DNA from 2 places in the Geobacillus sp. PLS 41 genome. Region 1 is predicted to be linked to the other one. Evidence: riboswitches for the same ligand, from Rfam matches in the RefSeq annotation. Region 1 holds a riboswitch; the other holds the start of a gene.
What was found. Region 1 has a riboswitch for thiamine pyrophosphate ahead of tenA (thiaminase II). Riboswitches for the same ligand answer to the same signal wherever they lie in the genome.
Positions count from the first base shown of each region.

Region 2: another riboswitch for thiamine pyrophosphate. It lies ahead of thiC (phosphomethylpyrimidine synthase ThiC); the one in region 1 lies ahead of tenA (thiaminase II).

Region 1 is NZ_CM151395.1:3,430,205-3,441,604, forward strand. It holds gene ACVX3G_RS17130 (thiazole synthase) at 1-584, opposite strand, end outside; gene thiS (sulfur carrier protein ThiS) at 587-790, opposite strand; gene thiO (glycine oxidase ThiO) at 787-1,920, opposite strand; gene tenI (thiazole tautomerase TenI) at 1,924-2,529, opposite strand; gene ACVX3G_RS17150 (energy-coupling factor transporter transmembrane component T family protein) at 2,546-3,328, opposite strand; gene ACVX3G_RS17155 (ABC transporter ATP-binding protein) at 3,328-4,779, opposite strand; gene ACVX3G_RS17160 (ECF transporter S component) at 4,794-5,384, opposite strand; gene tenA (thiaminase II) at 5,408-6,091, opposite strand; TPP riboswitch at 6,198-6,305, opposite strand; gene ACVX3G_RS17170 (class I SAM-dependent rRNA methyltransferase) at 6,448-7,632, shown strand; gene ACVX3G_RS17175 (MFS transporter) at 7,696-8,901, opposite strand; gene ACVX3G_RS17180 (glycoside hydrolase family 13 protein) at 9,175-10,842, opposite strand; gene ACVX3G_RS17185 (ketopantoate reductase family protein) at 10,982-11,400, opposite strand, start outside.
Region 2 is NZ_CM151395.1:109,429-120,828, reverse strand. It holds gene ACVX3G_RS00565 (RDD family protein) at 34-447, shown strand; gene ACVX3G_RS00560 (methyl-accepting chemotaxis protein) at 1,105-2,358, shown strand; TPP riboswitch at 2,494-2,607, shown strand; gene thiC (phosphomethylpyrimidine synthase ThiC) at 2,779-4,467, shown strand; gene ACVX3G_RS00550 (RNA-guided endonuclease InsQ/TnpB family protein) at 4,697-5,815, shown strand; gene ACVX3G_RS00545 (aminotransferase class I/II-fold pyridoxal phosphate-dependent enzyme) at 6,426-7,604, shown strand; gene ACVX3G_RS00540 (thiamine pyrophosphate-binding protein) at 7,601-9,256, shown strand; gene ACVX3G_RS00535 (aldehyde dehydrogenase family protein) at 9,327-10,808, shown strand; gene ACVX3G_RS00530 (saccharopine dehydrogenase family protein) at 10,966-11,400, shown strand, end outside.

The DNA.
Region 1 (11,400 bases):
ATCGCCAGCGCCGCGTCCGCCGGTCCACCGATGCCGGCGTCGACAATGACCGGCACGTTCGCCTGCTCAATGATAAAGCTCAAATTGAGCGGATTGATGATGCCTTGCCCAGACCCGATCGGCGAGGCGCCCGGCATGATCGCATGGCAGCCAAGCTCCTCTAGCCGCTTCGCCAGCACGACATCATCGGATGTGTACGGCAACACGATAAACCCTTCCTCAAGCAGCATTTCCGCCGCTTTCAACGTCTCGATCGGGTCTGGGAGGAGCGTTTTGTCGCAGCCGATCACTTCTACTTTTATCATATCACACAATCCGGATGCCTTGGCGAGTCGGGCGATGCGCACCGCTTCTTCGGCCGTTTTCGCCCCGGCGGTGTTCGGCAAAAGCTTATATTTGCTTAAATCGAGCTGCTCTAAAAAGTTCGGCTGCTCCGGGGAAAAGATGTTCATCCGCCGGACGGCGAACGTTAAAATTTCCGCCCCTGATGCTTCCACCGCTTCTTTTTGCACGTCCAAGCTCGGATATTTGCCCGTGCCGAGCAACAGCCGCGAAGAAAATTCATATGGGCCAATTTTCAACATCATCAACCGCCTCCTACAAAATGAACGATTTCCACGCGATCACCATCGCATAGCACCGTCGTCCCATACTCATGTTTTTGGATGATGCGGACATTGACTTCGACGATGCAAAGCTTGTTCTCAAGCCGGAAATGGGCAAGCAAATCGCCCACCGTTTTCACCTCGTCGGGCACGGCGACCGTCTCCCCGTTAATCACTAACGTCATTCCACCCCCACCTTTCCGATATGGCGTGTCAACGAAAATGGCGCAAGATCAAACGCCGTCTCTTTCCGCTCCACTAAGTCGGCGACAAGCAGACCGGTCAATGGGCTGAGCAAAATGCCGTTCCGGTAATGTCCGGCAGCGACGAATAAGCCGCGCCGCTCCGGATGCTCGCCTAGATAAGGCAAGCCGTCTTCGGTCTGCGGCCGAATGCCGCTCCATGATGCCACCCATTCCGCCTGTTCGATGTCCGGAACAAGGTGGGCGGCGCGGTGAAGCAAGTTCATCACCCCACCGGCCGATACACGTCGATCGAACGTGCCGGGCGTGGACGTCGCTCCGATGAGCAGCCGGTTTCCTGATTTCGGAACGATGTAGCAGCCGTTTTTCGCAAATACAGTCGTTTGCAACAACGGAACCGGGGCGCGCACCATGACGCATTCTCCTTTGACCGGATAAACGGAAAGCGAAAGCCCGACCCGCGCGCCGAGCCGCGCCGCCCAAGCGCCGGAAGCGATGACGACCGCCTCGGCGGCAAACGTCCCGCCTGTTGTGTCTAACACATGCCCACTGCTGTCGGAACGGATGTCGAACACTTCCGTATACTCGTACAGACAAGCGCCGGCGGAGGCGGCGGCATAGGCAAGAGCGGCGGCCAAATCCGGAGCGCTCACTTGCCCATCGCCAGGGATGTACATCGCGCCGGCAAGCGCTTCCGCCGCAAGACGCGGCTCCATTTCAAGCGCCTCCCCTTTCGTGAGCCACTGCACCGGTTCGCCTATGCCCCGCCAAAATGTATAATGGCGATAGAGATCGTCTGCTTCCTCTTCCGTTGTCGCTAGTTTGATCAATCCTTTTTCGACAAGGCCGATATCGATGCCGGTCCTCTCCCTCAGCTCTTCAGCCAAGGCCGGCATGAGAGCTCGGCTTTGCAAGGCAAGCGGCACAAGCGGGCTTGACGTCGAAAACTCGGATTGCGCCCCAAGCATGCCGGCTGCCGCGCTTGACGCCCCGCTTCCCATCGTTCCTTTTTCAAAAATGGCGACGCGATGCCGCCGCTTGGCGAGCTCAAAACCGATGGCCGCCCCAATCACCCCGCCGCCGACGATCGCGACGTCATACCGATGCGTCATCCCCTATCCCCTCCCTTTCACGATGTCTGCCAGCCGTTTAGCCTCAGCAACGGGGTCAGCAGCGAAAAAAACAGCCGACAATACTGCCACCCCGGCTGCGCCCGCTTCCAGCACCCGACGAGCGTTGCCGGCGTGAATGCCGCCAATGGCGATGACTGGAATGGACACGGCGGCCGCGATTTCCGCAAGCGAGTCCAGACCGCGCGGCGGCAAACCGGGCTTGCTGTCCGTCGGAAAAATATGGCCATACAAACAAAAGTGAGCGCCATCCTGTTCGGCCTGTTTCGCCTCCTCCGACCCGTGCACCGAGCAACCAACCGTCAAGTCCGGAAACGAGCGGCGGACGGCGCGCACCGGCAGGCTGTGATAAGCAAGCTGCACACCTTTGACACCGTAGACAGCGGCGACATCAACCCGGTCATTGACGATGATTTTTTGCAGCGGCACCCCGACGCGAAGCAGTGCCGCGACAAACGCCGCCACTTCACGCGCCGTCTTCCCTTTTTCGCGAATATGAATCAGGTCGGCATACGGATGGGTGTGCGCACAAATCGCGGCAAATTCGTCAACCGTCTGACGCCCGGTGGAAACGAAATGGAGAACCCCCATCGCCATCCCTTTCTTTCTACCGTACATCGCTTATAGAAATATACGGATAATGAACACCGACATAGTAGGCGGCGAACATCAAAGCGGCAAACAAGGCGACAAGCCAAATATCATATTTGCCGAACCCGATTTCATAATAAAACGTGCGCCGCCCGCTGCCGGAAAATTGTTTCGCTTCCATCGCCACGGCGATGCGCTGGGCGCGGCGGATGCTTTGCGACAACAGCGGAATGGCGTAGCGCTTCACTTTGCTGAGGACGCCCTTATTCGGCACGCCGCGCACTGTTAACGCATAGCGGATCGCCTGAAACTCTTCAAGCATAATCGGCAATAGGCGAACGGCCGCCAAAAAACTGTACGCATACTTTGGCTTCAGTCTCAACTGCTGCATGAGCGAATAAAACAACGGAACCGGCCGGGTCGTCAGCGAAAAAATCAATCCGAGAAGCCCAAGCGCCAAAGCGCGAAACCCGATGTGCACCCCGCGCCAAAAACTTTCCGCTGTAACATGGATGAGCCCCCAGCGAACCCATGTCGTCGTTCCCTCGCCAAACATCATCATCGATGAAGCCGTCGAAACAAACACGAGGAAAAACGGCAAAAACAGCCAAAACAACACATTCGCCGGATAGCCGGTGCCAAAGCAAAACAAAACGAAGAGAGCGAGCGAAACGTTAATCAGCACGTTCGGGTTATGAATGAACAAGACAGCGAAAAAGAGCACGACAAGCACAATGAGCTTCAAACTCGGGTTCGTCTCATGAAGCCATGTCTCGCGGCAGCGAACCTCCCATTTCATCACCCTGCCCCACCTTCCGCCAACACCGGCTCTCGGATGTCAAGCCGTTCGTCCCGAACGAGCGCCCCATCTTCAATCACCCACTGTCTCGTCGCAAAGCGGCGGACGATTTGTTCGTCATGTGTAACCATCATGATCGCCGCCCCTTGTTCACGGTATGCTTCAAGCATTTCGAGCAACGCGAACGTATTTTTTGCATCTTGCCCAAATGTCGGCTCATCAAGCAAAAAGAGGCGCTGGCCGGCGACGATCGAAGCGGCGACGCTCAACCGCCGCTTTTGTCCGACCGACAGTTGGTACGGGTGCTGGTCTTGCTGCTCAACAAGGTCAAATTCACGCAACAGACGGTCGACGATTCCCTCAATTTCCTCTTTCGGCCGCCCCTCAAGCCGAAGCGAGTAGGCGAGCTCTTCGCGAACGGAATGGGCGACAAATTGCCATTCCGGATTTTGGAAAACAAACGCAATATGGCGGTAAAGCGGGTGTTGCCGCTTGATGTCGGCGCCTAGCAGCATATACTCTCCGTCCGTGCGGATGAGTTGCATAAGCGCGTGCAGCAACGTGCTTTTACCGGCGCCGTTTTTTCCGGTGACGGCAATCCATTCGCCGGCGTGCACCGTTGCTTCAGGAACATAGATTTTCGCCTCCCGGCCGCGGAACCCGCGAAAACGGGCGAGGCGAAGAAGCTCCTCGCCTCGATGGCGATTTCGCCGCCTTGCCGTCCGGTCATAGTCATCCCAGACGCCTGGATACCAAATCCCTTCAGCGGCAATGACGTCTTTATAGTCGGAAAACACCGCCTTCGCCTCGCCGTCGGCGATGATGCGCCCATCGCGGCCGAACAAGACAATGCGATCCACAAAGTCGAGCACATGGTCAATTTTATGCTCGACGATGATGACCGTTTTGCCGCGGCCCACCTGCTTCACCGTTTGCCATACCGCCTTCGTCCCTTCTTCATCAAGCAGCGCCGTCGGCTCATCCAAAAACAAGACATCCGGCTCAAGCGCCAGCACCGAAGCAAGAGCCAATCGCTGCTTCATTCCACCGGAAAGCGTATGAATATCCGTATGCGGAGCGATCTCCAAACCGACTTGGTTCAGCAGGGCACGGATGCGGACGGGCATCTCGTGGCGCGGCACGCTTCGATTTTCGAGGGCAAAAGCGATTTCCTCGTCCGCATACGGCATGCAAAATTGCGCATCAGGATCTTGGAAAACATAGCCCCACCGTTCCGGCCGCTTAAGGCGCTCCGCTTTCATCGGCACATCGATCGAGCGGGGAATGATGCCAGCCATCACTTGCAATAATGTCGACTTGCCGCATCCGGACGGACCAAGGAGGAGCACTTTCTCCCCCTCGGCAATCGAAAGCGACAAGTCGCGAAACAGCAGCCCGTCGCTCCCGGGAAATTTCAGGCGCAGCCGATCAATCGCAATTGCTTGTTTCATCGCCATTCGCCGCCTTACCGGTTCAATGCATCGTAATCGTCTTTCGAGGCCGGCCGCCACATTTGCGTCACTCCGGTTTTTTCGAGCGCTTTCGCCAATGAAACAGCAAGCACGCCGGAGATGAGGATGGCGCCGATAAAACGCGCCAGCAAAAAGAGCGCCATATTCCATGGGGCGAGCGCCTCAATATAGCCTTTGTAAAAGTCCATGATGAGCGAGCCAATCGTCGCCCCGACCGCGCCGAGCGATACAACGAACGTATCAAAGCGCCGATAGCGGAAGGCGGCAAAGACGAGCTCGGCCAACAGCCCTTGAACGACCCCGTAAATGAGCACTTCAAGCCCCCATTGCGATCCCATGATCAGCTCGCCGGACGAAGCCGCAATCTCCGCGAGCAACGCCACCCCTGGCTTGCGAATGAGCAAATAAGCGAGCGAGGAGGCGATAAACCACATGCCGTAAATGAATTGATCGAGATGAAACCCTACTGCTCCCACCGCGCTATATAGCGGTCCCCATAATTTGTAAATAACGCCAAACACAATCGCAATGACGATCGTCGTTAAAATATCCACCAATCTTAACCCTTTTGTCTTCACTTCCATCCTGTTCTCCTCCTTGTCTCACGTCAACGGCTCGCCGCCAATTCAGCCGACGGCCACTGCTCAAGCCGATACGCCATCTCCCAAAACTCGTACTCATATTCGCTGCTGATGAGGAAATGCCGCTTCATCCGATGGCGATCCTCTTCGGTGACCTCGTCAGCGATGTCGTCAAGCCGCGCGATTTGCTCTTCCACAAGCGAGCGGAACCAGTCCGAACTGTAGGTGCCGATCCATTTTTCATAAATCGGATCGTTCGGGCGGCACGTTTTCAAGCGCTCGCCAATTTCGTAATACAGCCAGTAGCACGGCAAAATGGCGGCGATAACATCACCGAGATGCCCTTCGTACGCCGCGCGGTACATGTGCGACGTATAGGCGTACGCCGTCGGCGCCGGAATGAACGCCGCCCTTTCCTCTTCTGTAATGCCCAAGAGCTCGGCGAACGTTTCATGCAGAGACAGCTCGGCTTCGCACGTGCTTTGTGCATGGTGCGCCAACCGGGCTGTCGTCGCCAAATCCGGCGATTTCGCCGCCCCGATCGCCTGCACGCGGGCAAAATGGCGCAAATAATAGGCATCTTGCATCACGTAATAGCGAAACTTCTCGCGCGCAAGCGTCCCTTGGCCAAGCTCCTGAACAAACGGATGGCGGAAACTCGCCTGCCAGATCGGATCGGCCGCTTGGCGCAATTGTTTGGCAAATGACATTCGTTTTCCCCCTTTTTGGCAAAATAAAAACGCCGCTTCCTTTGCCGATTGGCGTAAAGAAAGCGGCGTGGGCATGCGACGTTGGCAAGGCAAAGCCTAGCCTTGCTGTGCTGCTCCTCCACTTCCCTACGCTGGCATTACCCAGATCAGGTGCTAAGGGTCTCAAAGGCACACTTTGATCTCAGCCTTTCTAAAGGCCCCCCTAGTGGATGATGGTGCAATTTTCAGTTTTCTTTACACTTAATCATACCATGGCACGAACGATTGTCAATCTTTTTTTCTCCGACGTTGCGCTATGCGTTGCAATCCGCTATGATGGAAACGCAGCAATTGACGACGGAATGGGAGTGGAAACGATGGCGAAGGTCATCCTGAAAAGAGAACGGAAAAAACGGCTTGAGCAAGGGCATCCATGGATTTTTCAAAGTGAAGTTGACCGCATCGAAGGCGATGCTGCGCCGGGCGACTTCGTTGACGTTTACAATCATCAAGGGTATTGGCTGGCGAAAGGATATATCAACCCCGCTTCGCAAATCATCGTCCGCGTCTTGACGCAAAACCCAAACGATGAACTCGATGAGCGCTTTTTCATCGACCGCATCCGTCAGGCGTGGGCGTACCGTGAACGGATGATTCCCGGCGTTCGCTCCTGCCGCGCCGTCTATGGCGAAGCCGACTTTTTGCCCGGATTGATCGTCGACAAATATGAAGATGTGCTTGTTGTGCAAATTTTGGCGCTCGGCATGGAAAGGCGGAAAGACTGGATTTTGCGCGGCTTGCTTGACGTGTTTGCCCCAAGGGCCATTTATTTGCGCAACGATGTGTCCGTTCGGGAGCTTGAGGGTCTCAAACAAGAAAAAGGCTTTTGGTACGGGGAAGCGGAAACGGAAATCGAAATCGAGGAAAACGGCGTGAAATACATCGTCGATATTGAAAACGGACAAAAAACAGGCTTTTTCTTCGACCAACGGCAAAACCGCGCCGCTCTTCGTCCGCTCATCGGTCCGGAGACAACCGTGCTCGACTGCTTCACCCATACCGGCTCGTTTATGCTAAACGCTTGTCTGTATGGGGCAAAACATGCTACTGCCGTCGATATTTCTGAACATGCCATCGAAACAGCGAAACGGAACGCCGCGTTAAACGGATTCACGAACGTTGAATTTGTCGTCGCCAACGCCTTCGACTATTTGCGCGAATCGGTGCGCGCCGGCAAACAGTGGGATGTCGTCATCATCGACCCGCCGGCGTTCGCGAAATCGGCCCATGCCGTCCCGAAGGCGCTGCGCGGCTATAAAGACATTAACTTAAACGGATTGAAGCTTGTCAAAGACGGCGGCTTTTTCGTCACATCAAGCTGCTCGTACCACGTCCGCCCGCACCTATTTCAAGAGATGATCGCTGATGCGGCATTTGACGCGAAAAAAGTGCTGCGCCAAGTATATTGGAACGGCGCCGGCTACGACCACCCGAAACTCCTTGCCGCGGAAGAAGGCGACTACTTAAAATTCGCCATTTACGAAGTGCATTCCCGGCGGTGACGAGCCGCACTCAAAGGCCGTTTCGATGCGCCGCTGGGCAGAAAAAACGCCTAGGGGTTATCCCTAAGCGTTTTTTCGTTCCCTGGGGCGAAGCGATTGTTCTTTATGCAAGACCGACAGATAGACAAGCATCGAAAGGAGCACCGAACCGCTAGCAGCTAAATAAATGCTCGGATAGCCGAACCAATGGCTGATTTGGCCAAACACCATCGCCCCAACGCCAACGCCTAAATCAAAAAAGGAGAAAAATGTCGCGTTCGCCATTCCCTTGCGGTGGGCAGGGGCCCGCTCGACGGACCACGCCTGCAGCCCGGGCTGCACCATGCCAAAGCCGAAACCGTACAGCACCGCCGCCAAAAGCAACGCCCATTCTCCCGGCAGCCAAGCGAGAAGAAGCATCGCCAGCAAAATAAGCCCCGCACCAGGGAGAAAGACGGCCCGATGCCCTTTTCGGTCATACAACTGGCCAGCGAACGTTCGCGTCACCATCAAGGCAAGCGCATAAAGCAAAAAGTACAGCTGCAGGCCGCCGATCTGCTTTTGCGCCGTATATAGAGGCAAGAATGAGGCGATGCCGCCGAACGTCACCGTCAAGAAAAACAACAGCACCGACGGAGTTAAAGCGCTTTTTTCGTACAAATCCCATCTGTTCGCCCCTTTGCCATGCACGGCTTCCACTTTTTTATACGTGATCGCGGCGGCAAACAGCACCGAAGCGACTCCAAGCGCCGCACAAATGGCAAACAGATGGCTAAACGGAATCATAGCGGCAAGCACAAGTCCAAGCGACGGACCAAACGCCAAGGCGATATTTCCGGACAGCCCGTAATAGCCCATTCCTTCCCCGCGGCGGCTCGCTGGAATGATGTCCGTCGCCACCGTTCCGGAAGCGGTTGTTGAAAACCCCCAGCCGATTCCTTGGACGACCCGCATCAAAAAGAGAAGGAAAATGCTTGAGATCAAGCTGTAGGAACCGACAGAAATGACAAAAATGAGAAGACCCAATAAAAACACAAACCGGCGCCCTTTCGTCTCAAGCGCATGGCCGGCGAACGGACGGACGATGAGCGCCGAAAACGTAAACACACCAACGACAACGCCAATCAGCTGATCGTTGCCGCCCAAATGCTCGACAAACAGCGGAATGGTCGGCAGCGTCATTTGAAACCCAAGAAACACAAAAAAATTGGCCAAACAAATCAAAACGAAATCTTTCGTCCATATTTTTTCTTTTTGTTCTGCAATAAGCGGCTGCTGCTCCGCTCCCATACCGATCCCCCTTGCGAACTATGTATTTCGTGTCCCTTAATATTTGTTAGTATAACATAATCATATGCCGCCGTTTAAGCAAAATGTGATTTCACCGTTCTCCCGGCAGGATGACGCCAAAAAAGCCCCGCCCAGCCGGCGGTTTCCCGGGTGTTGTTTGCGCAGCATCATCCTTCTATTATGCATGAAGAAAAAAGCCGCCGAAGAATCGGCAGCCTTTACCATCCTTTCCGTATTCATTGATTCATTCAACACGGAAAGGCAAATTCCTTCTTATTCTTTCCAGATGTATACGCGCGCCTCGTACGGCTTCAGCTTAAAACGCGTCGCATTTTTATGCGGACGGACCGGGTAGTTCGAAAGCGCCAAATCGCTTGACTGAAGGCGGAAGCCGTCATAGCGGTAAAGTGAAGGACGATCGGATACGTTGACAATGATAAGCGCCCGATCGCGGCCAAGCGTTCTTGTGTACGCGTAAATGGATGGGTTGTTTTCCAAAAGCAGATCGTAGGTTCCATAAACAAACAGCTCGTTCGCTTTCCGAAGCTGAATCATTTGTCGATAAAACGACCATACCGAGTTCGGGTCGCGCCGCTCGGCCTCGACATTGATCGTACGATAGTTTTCGTTCACCTTGATCCATGGCGTACCTGTCGTGAATCCAGCGTTTGGGGCACCAGACCATTGCATCGGGGTGCGCGAGTTGTCGCGCCCGGTTTGCCAAATGATCTTCATCACTTCCTCATGTGTCCGGCCGTTCGCCCGTTCGAGTTCATACAGACGCAAGGCAGCGACATCGCGGTAGTCGCGAATGTCGGAGAATTGCACGTTCGTCATCCCGATCTCTTGCCCTTGGTAAATGAACGGCGTCCCTTGCATGAAAAAGTAGAGCGCGCCAAGCGCCTTCGCGCTCTCCGCCCAATACTCGCCGTCATTTCCCCATGTCGACACTGATCGAGGCAAGTCGTGGTTTTCCAAAAAGAGCGCGTTCCACCCACGGTTTTCCAATCCTTTTTGCCATTTCGTCAACGTCCGCTTCAGCCGGCGGACATCGATCGAACCATCGGCTTTCCTTTTCCAAAGCCCTAAATGCTCAAACTGAAAAATCATATGAAACACGCCGTTTTCTTCCCCGACCCATTGTTCGGCCTCATCAACCGTTACTCCGTTCGCCTCGCCGACCGTCATAATGTCATATCGTGCAAACGTTTGCTCTTTCAACTCTCGCAAATACTCCATAATCCCTGGCTGGTTCATGTGCGCAGCAAATGACGGCACGTACTTCAGCCCCTTCGGATTTGGCAAATCGGGAAGACCCGGCTTTTTCTTAATGTGGGAAATCGCGTCGATGCGAAAGCCGTCGATGCCTTTATCCAGCCACCAGTTGATCATGTCATACAGCGCTTGGCGCACCTCGCTGTTTTCCCAGTTCAAATCGGGCTGTTTCACATCGAAAAGATGTAAATAGTACTGACCCGTCCGCTCGTCATACTGCCATGCCGAGCCGCCGAAAATGCTTTCCCAGTTGTTCGGTTCGCGCCCATCTTTGCCGTCGCGCCAAATGTACCAGTCGCGCTTCGGATTGTCTCGCGATGACCGCGATTCGATAAACCACGGATGCTCATCACTCGTATGATTGATGACCAAATCCAAAATGATTTTCAACCCGCGCCGATGGGCTTGGGCAAGCAATTCATCGAAGTCATCCATCGTTCCAAACTCATCCATAATGGCATAATAATCGCTGATGTCATATCCGTTATCGGCGTTCGGCGACCGGTAAATCGGACAAATCCAAACGATGTCGACTCCAAGCTCCACCAAATAATCCAGCTTTTCGATGATGCCGCGAAGATCACCGATGCCGTCGCCGTTGGCATCCATAAAGCTGCGAGGATAAATTTGATACGCAACGCCTTCTTTCCACCATGTTTTTTTCAAGGCTGCCTCCTCCTTGTGCACACGTTTTCACTATTAACTGTACACTATATTGGTGCGGTAAACAACTTCTCTTTTTCTCAAAAAACAGCCGTTTGGCGGGGCTGCACGCTCCTGCCAAACGGCTGGGTTGAACAACTGGTCACTCACCGGTTGCGCGGCTCGCTTCGTAAATTTTTAAATTGTGATATACCACCTCGAGCATCGGAGCATGGATGCCATGCCGCTTCGCCAATGCTAGCAAATACCCTTGCAAATGATCGGCTTCAATGAGCTGTCCTTTTTCCATATCGCGCTGCATGGACGATTTCATCGTTGGGGCGATCTGCTCGAGCTGGGTGCGCTGCCGCTCGGCCATTTCATCGGTCAGCGGCGCCCCATGCGCCTGAATGATCGTTTTGATTTCCCGAAACAGCCGATCGATGATGACGCTCCCGTACTCCCCGGAACGGATCGGCCCGATCGGGGCGCGGAACAGCGTTGTCACGCCCGACATCGTCGCGATAAACAAATATTTGTTCCACATATCAGCTGCAATTTGTTCGCTTAGGCGAAAGCAGG
Region 2 (11,400 bases), 190 kb from region 1:
ACAATATAGAAAAGGCAACAGGAGGGAAGACATATGGCGGTGACGAATCCGGCTGGATTTTGGAAGCGGCTGTTGGCTAACTTGTTGGATGCGATTGTCGTTGGCATTCCGATTTCGATCATCGGCTATTTCATCACTGGCAGTTGGGAAACGAACTGGTTTACGTCATTAGCGAACATCCTTTACGCGTTAATCGTCCCGGCTGTTTGGTACGGATATACGGTCGGCAAGCGGATGCTTGGCATCCGGATTGCGAAAGTCAACGGCGGAAAAGTTGGGGTCGGCACGATGTTTTTGCGCTCGTTCGTTGGCGGACTCGTATACTTTATCACGTTTGGCATTGGTCTCATCATTAGTGCGATTATGGTCGCTGCGAGAGAAGACAAACGGTCGATTCACGATTTTATCGCTGGGACGTATGTGACAACGGAAAAACCGACGGTGTAAAGCAGAAAACAGCAGGGGGTGTCCCAAGAGGGTCGGGACGCCTTTTCTTATCTTTCGTGACGGATCATCAACGATCAAAAGAATGACGCTTTTGAGTGGGGCCTTGTTGTTTTTTAGAAGGCCGGTGAAAAAAGGCTGTCGCACGCCAATCAGCGGCATTTCTCCAAAAAATGAAAGTTGATTTCTCAATGTTTCTCAAATGAAAAAACGACCGGGATCAGCCGCGTTTTTCACTAAATCATCAGCCCTTTAGAGGGCTGGTGAAAAACGACCGATTTCGCCGAACCCGTTGCTTTCGGCTGAAAGAGAAGCGTTGATTTTACAGGACTTCTCAATTTGAGAAGAGATTCCGTTTTCCGCGGCTTTTCACTAAATCACCAGCCTTTTAGAAGGCTGGCGATTTAAGAGGGAATATTGCTCTTCAACACTGTTGTTCAAATTGAAAAGTCTTGCGGCGCCACAACTTAATTCCTTGCGATTTCTCCCAAACCGAGCGAATCCGTTGTTTTTCACCAGCCTTTTAGACTAGAAAATCTTTGCAAATCCACACATTCATGATTATGGCCAGGAAGGAAAATGAATGATCATTCACGAATCTATTTAAGCGGTGAAGATAAAGAAAAGACGATTGCATAATGGAAAAGGAGGAGAACGACTTTGTCTTTATCCAGTTATATTATCCGCACAATGTTCGTTGTCATTCCTGGCACAGCGGCGATCGGCATGGCCACATGCCTGGTCAACGGCATTCGCGGGGCGGCATTTTGGTGGACGCTTGTTGCTACGGTGCTGTTTGGCGCGATGCTCGGCTTCGTTTCGGCAACGCTCAACTATCGACGGTTTGTTGCCCCGATTGCCGTTATTAACGAACATTTAGGCAAGATGACAGGCGGAGATTTGACGGTGCGCATACCTCTTGATCGCGTCCAGCAGCTGCGGCCGATTGCGGCGTCGTTAAACGATATGGCAAACGCTTGGCAAAGTGTGATGGGGCAAGTCCAACATCATGCCGAAGAAGTAGCGCAATATTCTCAGCAGCTTGCCGCCGTCGCCGAACAGACGACGAAAGCGACAGAGCAAATTGCGACAACGATGGAAACGCTTGCGGCAAGTGCGGAGGAGCAGGCCGATGCTGTTCGCACCACCGCCGCGTCCGTGCATGATATTTCCCAAACATTGAGCGACGTCGCTTTCCATACGAAAGAAGTGGCGCACCAGGCTGAGAAAACATCGGCGAAAGCAGAGGACGGCAAGCAGTCAATCGGACAAATGTCCAAGCAAATGCAGTTCATTTACGATCATGTGCAAACGCTCGGCCAGGTGGTGAAAGGGCTTGGGGAGCGCTCCAACGAGATTGGACAGATTACGGAAGCGATCACCGGCATTGCGTCGCAGACGAATTTGTTGGCGCTCAATGCGGCGATCGAAGCGGCGCGCGCCGGCGAGCAAGGGAAAGGGTTTGCGGTTGTCGCGGACGAAGTGAGGAAGCTCGCAGAACAATCAGCGCGCTCAGCGCAACAAATTTCCGAGCTGATCGGTTACATTCAAGAAGAAACGAAGCGGGCAGTTGCGTCTGCCGAACAGGTGATCGCCGAAGTGGCGAAAGGATTGAACGTTGCGGCGGCATGCGGCCAATCATTTGCCCATATCCGCGAGGAGGTCGGCCAAGTGAGCAAACAAATTGGACAAGTATCGTCCGCCATCGAGCAAATGACGGAGCATGCTCGTCAAGTGAACGACGCACTCCAACAGATGACCAATATTGTCGAACAGTCAGCGTCTGGTGCGGCCAACGTATCGGCAGCGACCCAGGAACAAATGGCTTCCGTCGAGGAAATCGCCTCTTCGTCGACATCGCTCGGTCAGATGGCGGACGAGATGCGGGCAATGCTGAAGAAATTTTCTGTGTGAGTGAGGAAAAGGACGCTTTCTTCGAGAAAGAGGGGCTTTCAAACGACGTGTGGGAGTCAACGTTTGGAATAAAATGGTTTGCATCTTTGCCAATTGCCTGATAGAATAAAAAAAGTCAGTCATCATTGTGATACGCTTATCTGCTAGGGGAGTCCGAGAGCCGGGCTGAGAAAAGAACGCGATGAAGTTCTTTGACCCTTTGAACCTGATCTGGGTCATGCCAGCGTAGGGAAGCAGGCAGCGGGAACAGATGGACGTGTCTTGTTCATTTGGCCTTTTGCCTTCGATCAGGTTCCGGTGTCGGAACCTGTTTTTATTTTGAATCGGCCGCCATCGCCTATTCTCGTGTTTGCCCCGCTTCAGACGGTGTGGCTTCAGATCTGATTTTTCATCATTTTATGTTGAAAGGGGAAGCCACGCATGGAAAACATCCGCTCGTTTATGTCGTTTCCGGAAAGCCGCAAAGTGTACATCGAAGGGTCGCGCCCGGATGTGCGCGTGCCGATGAGAGAAATTGCTTTATCGCCAACGAAAACGCCGCAAGGAATGGTGGAAAACAAACCGGTGCGTGTCTACGATACGACGGGCCCGTATACGGATCCCGATTTTGAACCGGACGTGGAGAAAGGCTTGCCTCCTCTTCGCCGCCGCTGGATTGTCGAGCGCGGCGATGTGGAGGAAATGGAGCGGTCTTCTGTTGCGATCCAACGTTCGCTTCCGTTTGTGCGCCGTCCATTGAGGGCAAAGCCCGGAAAAACAGTGACACAAATGCATTACGCCAAACGGGGGATCATTACGCCAGAAATGGAGTTTGTCGCGATTCGTGAACAAATCGATCCAGAAATTGTCCGCCAAGAAGTCGCCGCTGGTCGGGCCATTATTCCGGCCAATATTAACCATCCAGAGAGCGAACCGATGATCATCGGACGTCGTTTCCATGTGAAAATTAATGCCAATATCGGCAACTCGGCTGTTTCTTCATCGATTGAAGACGAAGTGGAAAAATTGCTTTGGGCAGTGCGTTGGGGCGCCGATACGGTCATGGATTTATCGACCGGCAAACACATTCATGAAACGCGCGAGTACATCATCCGCAATTCGCCGGTCCCCGTGGGAACGGTGCCGATTTATCAGGCGCTCGAAAAGGTAGGAGGGGTGCCGGAGAAGCTGACATGGGACGTGTACCGCGAGACGCTCATCGAGCAGGCTGAACAAGGAGTCGACTACATGACGATCCACGCCGGTGTGCGGCTTCATTACATTCCGCTCACCGCCAACCGGACGACCGGAATTGTCTCGCGCGGCGGCTCGATCATCGCCCAATGGTGTTTGGCCCACCATGAAGAAAACTTTTTGTATACGCATTTTGAAGAAATCTGCGAGATTTTGAAACAATACGATGTCGCGATCTCCCTTGGCGACGGCTTGCGCCCCGGCTCCATCGCCGATGCGAACGATGAGGCGCAGTTTGCGGAACTCAAGACGCTCGGCGAGCTGACGAAAATCGCCTGGAAGCATGATGTGCAGGTGATGATCGAAGGGCCGGGGCACATTCCGATGCATAAAATTCGCGAAAATGTCGAGCGGGAACAGGAAATTTGTCATGGAGCGCCGTTTTATACGTTAGGGCCGCTTGTCACCGACATCGCGCCCGGGTATGACCATATTACGTCAGCGATTGGCGCCGCCATCATTGGCGCTTATGGAACGGCGATGCTTTGTTACGTAACGCCCAAAGAACATTTAGGGTTGCCGAATAAAGAGGACGTACGCGCCGGGGTCGTGGCCTATAAAATCGCCGCCCATGCGGCTGATCTGGCAAAAGGGCATCCAGCCGCTCAGCAGCGTGACGACGCGCTCTCGAAAGCGCGCTTTGAATTTCGTTGGAACGATCAGTTCAATTTATCCCTCGATCCGGAACGGGCCCGCGAGTATCATGATGAAACATTGCCGGCTGAGGCGGCGAAAACAGCTCATTTTTGTTCGATGTGCGGGCCGAAATTTTGTTCCATGAACATTTCACATGAACTGCAACGGAAAATCAAAGAGGAGGGGATGAAAGAAAAAGCGCAACAATTTATTCGGCAAGGGTCGTCGCTGTATCAATGACAAGAAGCGGGCTGCGATGCTCGGCATGGTGGAGAGGATATGGAAGTTCGATCAACGGAAAAAGCATGAGCTGGAAAACGCTCGGTGCTGATCGAAGCAGCGGAGGGGGGCGAACGTTCATCGTCTTTGGCGAGGAGACCCCCACTTCAACGACCAAAGGGAGTAAGTGGGGGAGGAATCGCTTTTTTTGTGTTTTTGTATCACTTTTAGTGAAAGAGAGGTGAGACAAATGGACATGACGTTAACAGCCAAAATAAAAATTTACCCAACAGCGGAACAAGCAGAAGTATTGAAAGCCACCCTTTCCGCTTATCGACAAGCGTGCAACGCTGTGTCTGTTGTGATTTTTGACACAAAAGTGCTTGCACAAGCCAAGTTACACGACATGACCTATCGTCTACTTCGATCAAACTACGCTTTGCGTTCGCAAATGGCGCAATCTGTGATTAAAACGGTGATCGCTAGATACCGCTCCCTAAAAAGCAATGGTCACGAATGGACATTGGTTCGCTTTAAAAAGCCTGAATATGATCTCGTTTGGAATCGAGATTACTCCATTGTTCAAGGGTTATTTTCTGTCAATACGCTAGAAGGACGAATCAAAGTGTCATTCGAACCAAAAGGCATGGAACCATATTTTGATGGCTCATGGACGTTTGGCACAGCCAAACTCGTCTACAAGCATAACAAATTCTTTTTGCACATCCCCATGACCAAAACAATTCCAACCGTAGATGAACACAACATTCGCCAAGTGGTCGGTGTCGATGTAGGGGTTAACTTTCTTGCAGTAGCTTATGATTCGCAAGGGAAAACTATCTTTTTTAACGGACGAAAAATCAAGCATATGCGTGCCAAGTACAAACGAATGCGAAAAACCCTCCAGCAAAAAGGGACGGCTTCTGCGCGTCGGAAGTTGAAAACAATCGGACAACGAGAAAACCGTTGGATGACGGATGTGAACCATGCTGTCACGAAGGCACTCGTTCGTCAATATGGAGAACGTACCCTTTTTGTATTAGAAGATTTAACAGGCATTCGTGAAAAAACAGAACGTGTACGTATCCATGACCGATATGAAACCGTATCGTGGGCTTTCTATCAGTTCCGTCAAATGTTAGAGTATAAGGCACGTTTGCATGGGTCAAAAGTGATTGTGGTTGCTCCGCATTACACCTCTTTGACATGTCCAAAGTGTGGTCATACGGAAAAAGCCAATCGAAAGAAACGTACACACACCTTTTGTTGTCGAACATGCGGATATACCTCAAACGATGACCGCATTGGTGCTATGAACCTTCAACGAAAAGGAATAGAGTACATCGTTGAAGGAACGACACAGGCATGACCTGCGTCGTTGGGTAGTTGTCAACCTGCCCCCTGATGCAACCCCAAGTCAAGGAAGGAGGACGAAGTCCGCTCGCACTTCTGGGGAGTTGCAAGCCCCCACTTCAAGCGTTAGCTAAGTGGGGGTAGTTGACCGCCCCTCTTGTTTGTTGTGCAAATTGGTCCGGTTCCTTATTATTTTAAAAATATATAATTTTTAAAAAATATATTTACAAATCGTTTCGGATTGATTATGATAATGGCATAAGGTGCAAATTTCTAGTCATAGAATGATCATGCGGGGAAAACTGCGCAGTCTATCGCGGCGCCTTCGCCGGCGCTTCGCTTCCATAGACAGCGGCCAGTTGCGTCATCGAACCGTGGATGATGCCGGCCGCTTCTTTTTATGGCGAAAGGGCCGGGTTTCAGAAGGTTGATCGCGTTTTTCTAGCAGCTTAGTGAAAAAATAACCCCTTCTCCTGCATCGACCGCTTTTCGAGAAAAAAGATTTTGATGATGTCTTGATGTGAGAAAGCCATTGGTATGATAGGCTGCTTCTTGAACGTGAGACGGGCATGAGGGTGATGGGCGTGCGCATAAACTGAAACGAAGGGCTATGAGGAGGGATGGGATTGAACACATTTTCCGATATTGTGCAGACGATGCCGCCATATTTGTTCTCCCGATTTCAGAAGAAAAAAGAAGAATTGCTAAAGCTCGGGGTCGATGTCATTGATTTAGGGATCGGCGCCCCCGATTTGCCGCCCCCTTCCTTTGTCATCGAAGAGTTGAAAGAAGCGCTCGATGCGCCAGAACACTATACGTATTCGCCGTATGGCGGCTGCAGGGAGTATCGGGAAGCGGTCGCGCGTTTTTATGAACGGGAATATGGCGTCAAGCTCGATCCGGAGACCGAGGTGTTGGCGTTAATCGGCTCGAAAGAAGGAATCGTCCATTTGCTGCAAGCCGTTCTCAATCCCGGCGAGCTCGCCTTAGTGCCTGATCCGGGCTATCCCGTCTATCGGACGGCCGTCCATTTTGCCCGCGGCCAGAGCCTATCGCTGCCGCTCGATGCGCAACATGGTTATATTCCTCGGTTTGATGCGCTTCCCTCGTCCGTTTATGACCAAGCGAAAATCATGTTTCTCAATTATCCGAGCAATCCGACGGCCGCCGCTGTCGATTTGGATGTATTTGCCGAAGCCGTTTCACTTGCCCGTCAGCACCAGATGTTCATTGCTCATGATGCGGCCTACTCGTTCGTGACGTTTGCCGGTTTTCAAGCGCCGAGCATTTTGCAGGTGGACGGGGCAAAGGAAGTGGCGGTGGAATTTGGATCGTTGTCCAAAAGCTATAACATGGCCGGCTGCCGCATCGGATACGTAGTCGGAAACCGGGACATGATTCGAGCGCTTTCGGTGATCAAGAGCAACACGGATACGTGCCAGTTTATTCCGATCCAGAAGGCGGCGGTGGCCGCTTTGACGAACGGACGGACGTTTATTCGAGAAAATAGCCGCATTTATGAACAACGCATGAATATGATGGTCGAGAGACTTCGAGAACTGGGCATCGACGTGCAGCGGCCGAAAGCGACCTTTTTCTTGTGGATCCCGGTCTATGACGGATACTCGTCCGAACGATTTGCCGCCAAATTGCTGGAAGAAGCGGGAGTCATCGTAACACCGGGAACAGCGTTTGGATCCGCAGGGGAAGGATATGTCCGCGTATCGCTGTCAGCGCCGATGGAGCGTCTGCAGCAAGCCGTTGAACGATGGAAGCAAGTGGATTGGGAGGAATCGGCGCGATGAAGAGAACGATGCGTCACATCACGGTGGCTCAAGCCATCGTCGAATGTTTCAAACAGGAACAAATCCGTTATGTGTTTGGTGTGCCGGGGGAAAGTTATTTGCCCCTGCTTGATGCCATCTATGATGAGCCATCCATCGAGTTCATCTCCGCCCGCCATGAAGGGGGTGCTTCCTTTATGGCGGAAGGGTATGCGAAAGCGTCGCGGAAGTGCGGCGTCGTGCTGGCTACAAGGGCGGTTGGCGGGGCGAACTTAACGATCGGCGTCCATACCGCCAGGCAAGATTCCACTCCGATGGTCGTGTTTTTGGGGCAAGTGAACAGCCGCTTCCTAGGACGTGAAGGATTTCAGGAAGTCGATATGGAAGCGTTTTTTCGTCCGATCGCCAAATGGGTGGTCGAAATTCGCGAAGCCGAGCGGGTGCCAGAGCTGGTGCAACGGGCGTTTCGCACCGCGAAAACAGGGCGGCCCGGCCCCGTCGTCGTTTCACTGCCAGAAGATGTATTTTCCAAAACGATAACGGAAGCAGTGATGGCCGAGACCTATGTGCCGAAGCCGGCCCCAAGGCAAGAGGATATACGGAATATAAAGGAGCGGCTCGAGCGCGCCAAACGGCCGCTCGTGATTGCCGGCGGCGGCGTCAAATGGTCGGGAGCCGAGCAGCTGCTGCGCTTATGGGCGGAAAAGTATGCACTTCCAGTCATGGCGGCGTTCCGGAGGCATGATGTGTTTCCCCACAACCATCCGTGCTATGTCGGCCACCTAGGCCTAGGGACGCCGAAAGAGGTCATGGAAACGGCTGAGCAGGCCGATGTGGTGATTGCGTTGGGGACGCGGCTGTCGGAAGTGACGACGCAAGATTACCGTTTGCTATCTCCAACGCAGACGCTGATTCATATCGATATTGACAGCGATGGGCTCGGAAAAGTGTATGCACCGGATATCGCGGTTTGGGCTGACTGTCGGGAAGCGCTGTCCCGTTTGCTCGATATCGCGGTGCAGCCGTCTTGGCAGGAATGGGCGGCTGAACGGAGGGAACGGTACGAACAAACGGCCGCGCTGCCGCTTGAAAAACGAACTCTCCATGAAGCGGTCATGGCGAGTTTAGGTCACCATTTGCCGAAAAATGCGGTCATTACGAACGATGCTGGGAATTTCGCCGGTTGGCTTCACGCCTTTTTCCCGTTTGGGGATGGGCACACGTACATCGGCCCGACGTCAGGAGCGATGGGATATGGCATGCCGGCTGCCATTGGCGCGAAACTGGCCTTTCCCGACCGGACCGTCGTTTCTTTATCCGGGGATGGCGGCTTTATGATGACGGTGCAGGAGTTGGAAACGGCCGCTCGATACGATATTCCGATCATTAGCATTGTGTTTAACAATCATATGTACGGCACCATCCGCATGCATCAAGAATTGCAGTTTCCGGGGCGGGTCATCGGCACCGATTTAGGCCGCGTGTCGTTTGCCCGGTTGGCAGAATGCTTGAACAGCTGCGGATTCCAAGTGCAGACGGAACAACAGTTCACGGAAGCGCTTCTGTTGGCGCTTGAAGCCAAGAAGCCGACGGTGATTGAAGTGTTGACCGATCCGAACCACATTTCGGTGGCGGCAACGATCCAAGACTTGCGGGCCAAGAGGAAGTCCTGACGATCATCGCTCGGCGTTCAATGTATAAATTATCTCAATAAATCATCTAGAAAAATGGGGGGAGTATACAGTGAAAATCCAAAACTATATCAATGGAGAATGGAAGGAGCCAAGCACCGGGCAATTTGCGCCGGTGATCAATCCGGCGACGGGGGAAACGATTGCCGAGGTGGCGATGTCCGGGCCAAACGATATCGATGAAGCGGTTCAGGCAGCCAAAGAAGCGCAAAAACAGTGGGCCCTCGTGCCGGCGCCGAAACGCGCGGAAATCTTGTATAAAGTTGGGATGCTGCTAAAGGAGCGGAAAGAACAGTTGGCCCGGATGTTGACGATGGAAATGGGCAAAGTGATTGAGGAAGCGCGCGGCGAAGTGCAGGAAGGCATTGATATGGCGTTTTACATGGCGGGAGAAGGACGGCGGTTGTTCGGCGATACGACGCCGTCTGAACTGAAGGACAAATTTGCCATGAGTGTCCGCGTGCCGGTTGGAGTGGTCGGCATCATCACGCCATGGAATTTTCCCATTGCCATCGCCACTTGGAAGTCGTTTCCGGCCATTGTTGCCGGCAATGCGGTCGTATGGAAGCCAGCGCCCGAGACACCGATCATGGCGCAGGAATTAGCCCGCATTTTTGAAGAAGCGGGCTTGCCGCCGGGAGTGTTTCATGTGGTTCACGGTGACGGGCCGACAGTCGGCAATGCGCTCGTCGAGCATCCTGATGTCAAGGTCATCTCATTTACCGGATCGAATGAAGTCGGGCGGATGATTGCGGAAAAATGCGGACGACTGTTGAAAAAAGTGTCGCTCGAAATGGGTGGGAAAAACGCGGTGATCGTCATGGATGATGCCGATTTGACATTGGCGGTTGACGGCATCATCTGGAGTGCGTTCGGCACATCAGGCCAGCGGTGCACGGCGTGCAGCCGGGTCATCGTCCATGAGCGGGTGAAACAGGAGCTTGAGCGGCGTCTGCTTGAAGCCGTGAAAACATTGAAAATCGGCAACGGGTTGGATGAAACGGTCAAAGTCGGACCCGTCATCCATGAAGAGGCGCTGCAAAAGATCGACCGCTACGTGCGCATTGGTGTAGAAGAAGGGGCGAAATTGCTGATTGGCGGTCATCGACTGCGCGAGGGCGACTATGCGCGCGGCTTTTATTACGCGCCGACGATTTTCACCGATGTCACGCCGAATATGCGCATCGCCCGCGAAGAAATTTTCGGCCCGGTTGTGTCGATCATTTCCGTCCGCAGTTTGGACGAAGCGATCGCCGTCAACAACAGCGTCGATTATGGGCTGTCAAGCGCCATTTTCACACGCGATGTCAACAATGTATTCCGAGCGATGCGTGATTTGGACACCGGCATCGTGTATGTCAACGCCGGCACAACGGGAGCGGAAATTCATTTGCCGTTTGGCGGCACGAAAGGGACGGGCAACGGCCACCGCGACTCCGGCGTCGCTGCGCTTGACGTATTCACCGAATGGCGGAGCATTTATGTCGATTTCAGCGGCAAGCTGCAGCGGGCGCAAATCGATACCGATGATTGAACCGGGCTGTCGCTTGCAACATGGCCGGCAAAAGAGAAGCGAAGATCAACGTGGAACATATATCGTGAATCGAAGCAGCGGCCGCGGCAAAGATGTGAAAAAAGCGGCTGTCATGTGAGCGTATGGCAAAGAATCGGTGACAGAGGGGGAAAGAACGATGAAAGTGCTCGTGCTTGGAGCGGGGCTGATGGGCAAAGAAGCAGCACGCGATTTAGTGCAAAGCCAAGATGTTGAGGCGGTGACGTTGGCGGATGTCGATTTGGCCAAGGCGGAGCAGACGGTGCGGCAGCTTCATTCCAAAAAGCTTGCCGCTGTGCGGGTGGATGCCAGCGACAAGCAGCAGCTGTCGGCTTTCATGAAAGGGCACGATGTGGTTGTCAACGCCTTGTTTTACCAGTTTAACGAAACGGTGGCGAAAACAGCTATTGCAGCTGGCGTCCATTCTGTCGATTTAGGCGGCCATATCGGCCATATCACCGACCGGGTGCTTGAGCTGCATGAACAAGCCCAAGCCGCTGGGGTGACCATCATCCCCGACCTTGGCGTCGCACCCGGAATGATCAACATTTTATCCGGCTATGGGGCGAGTCAA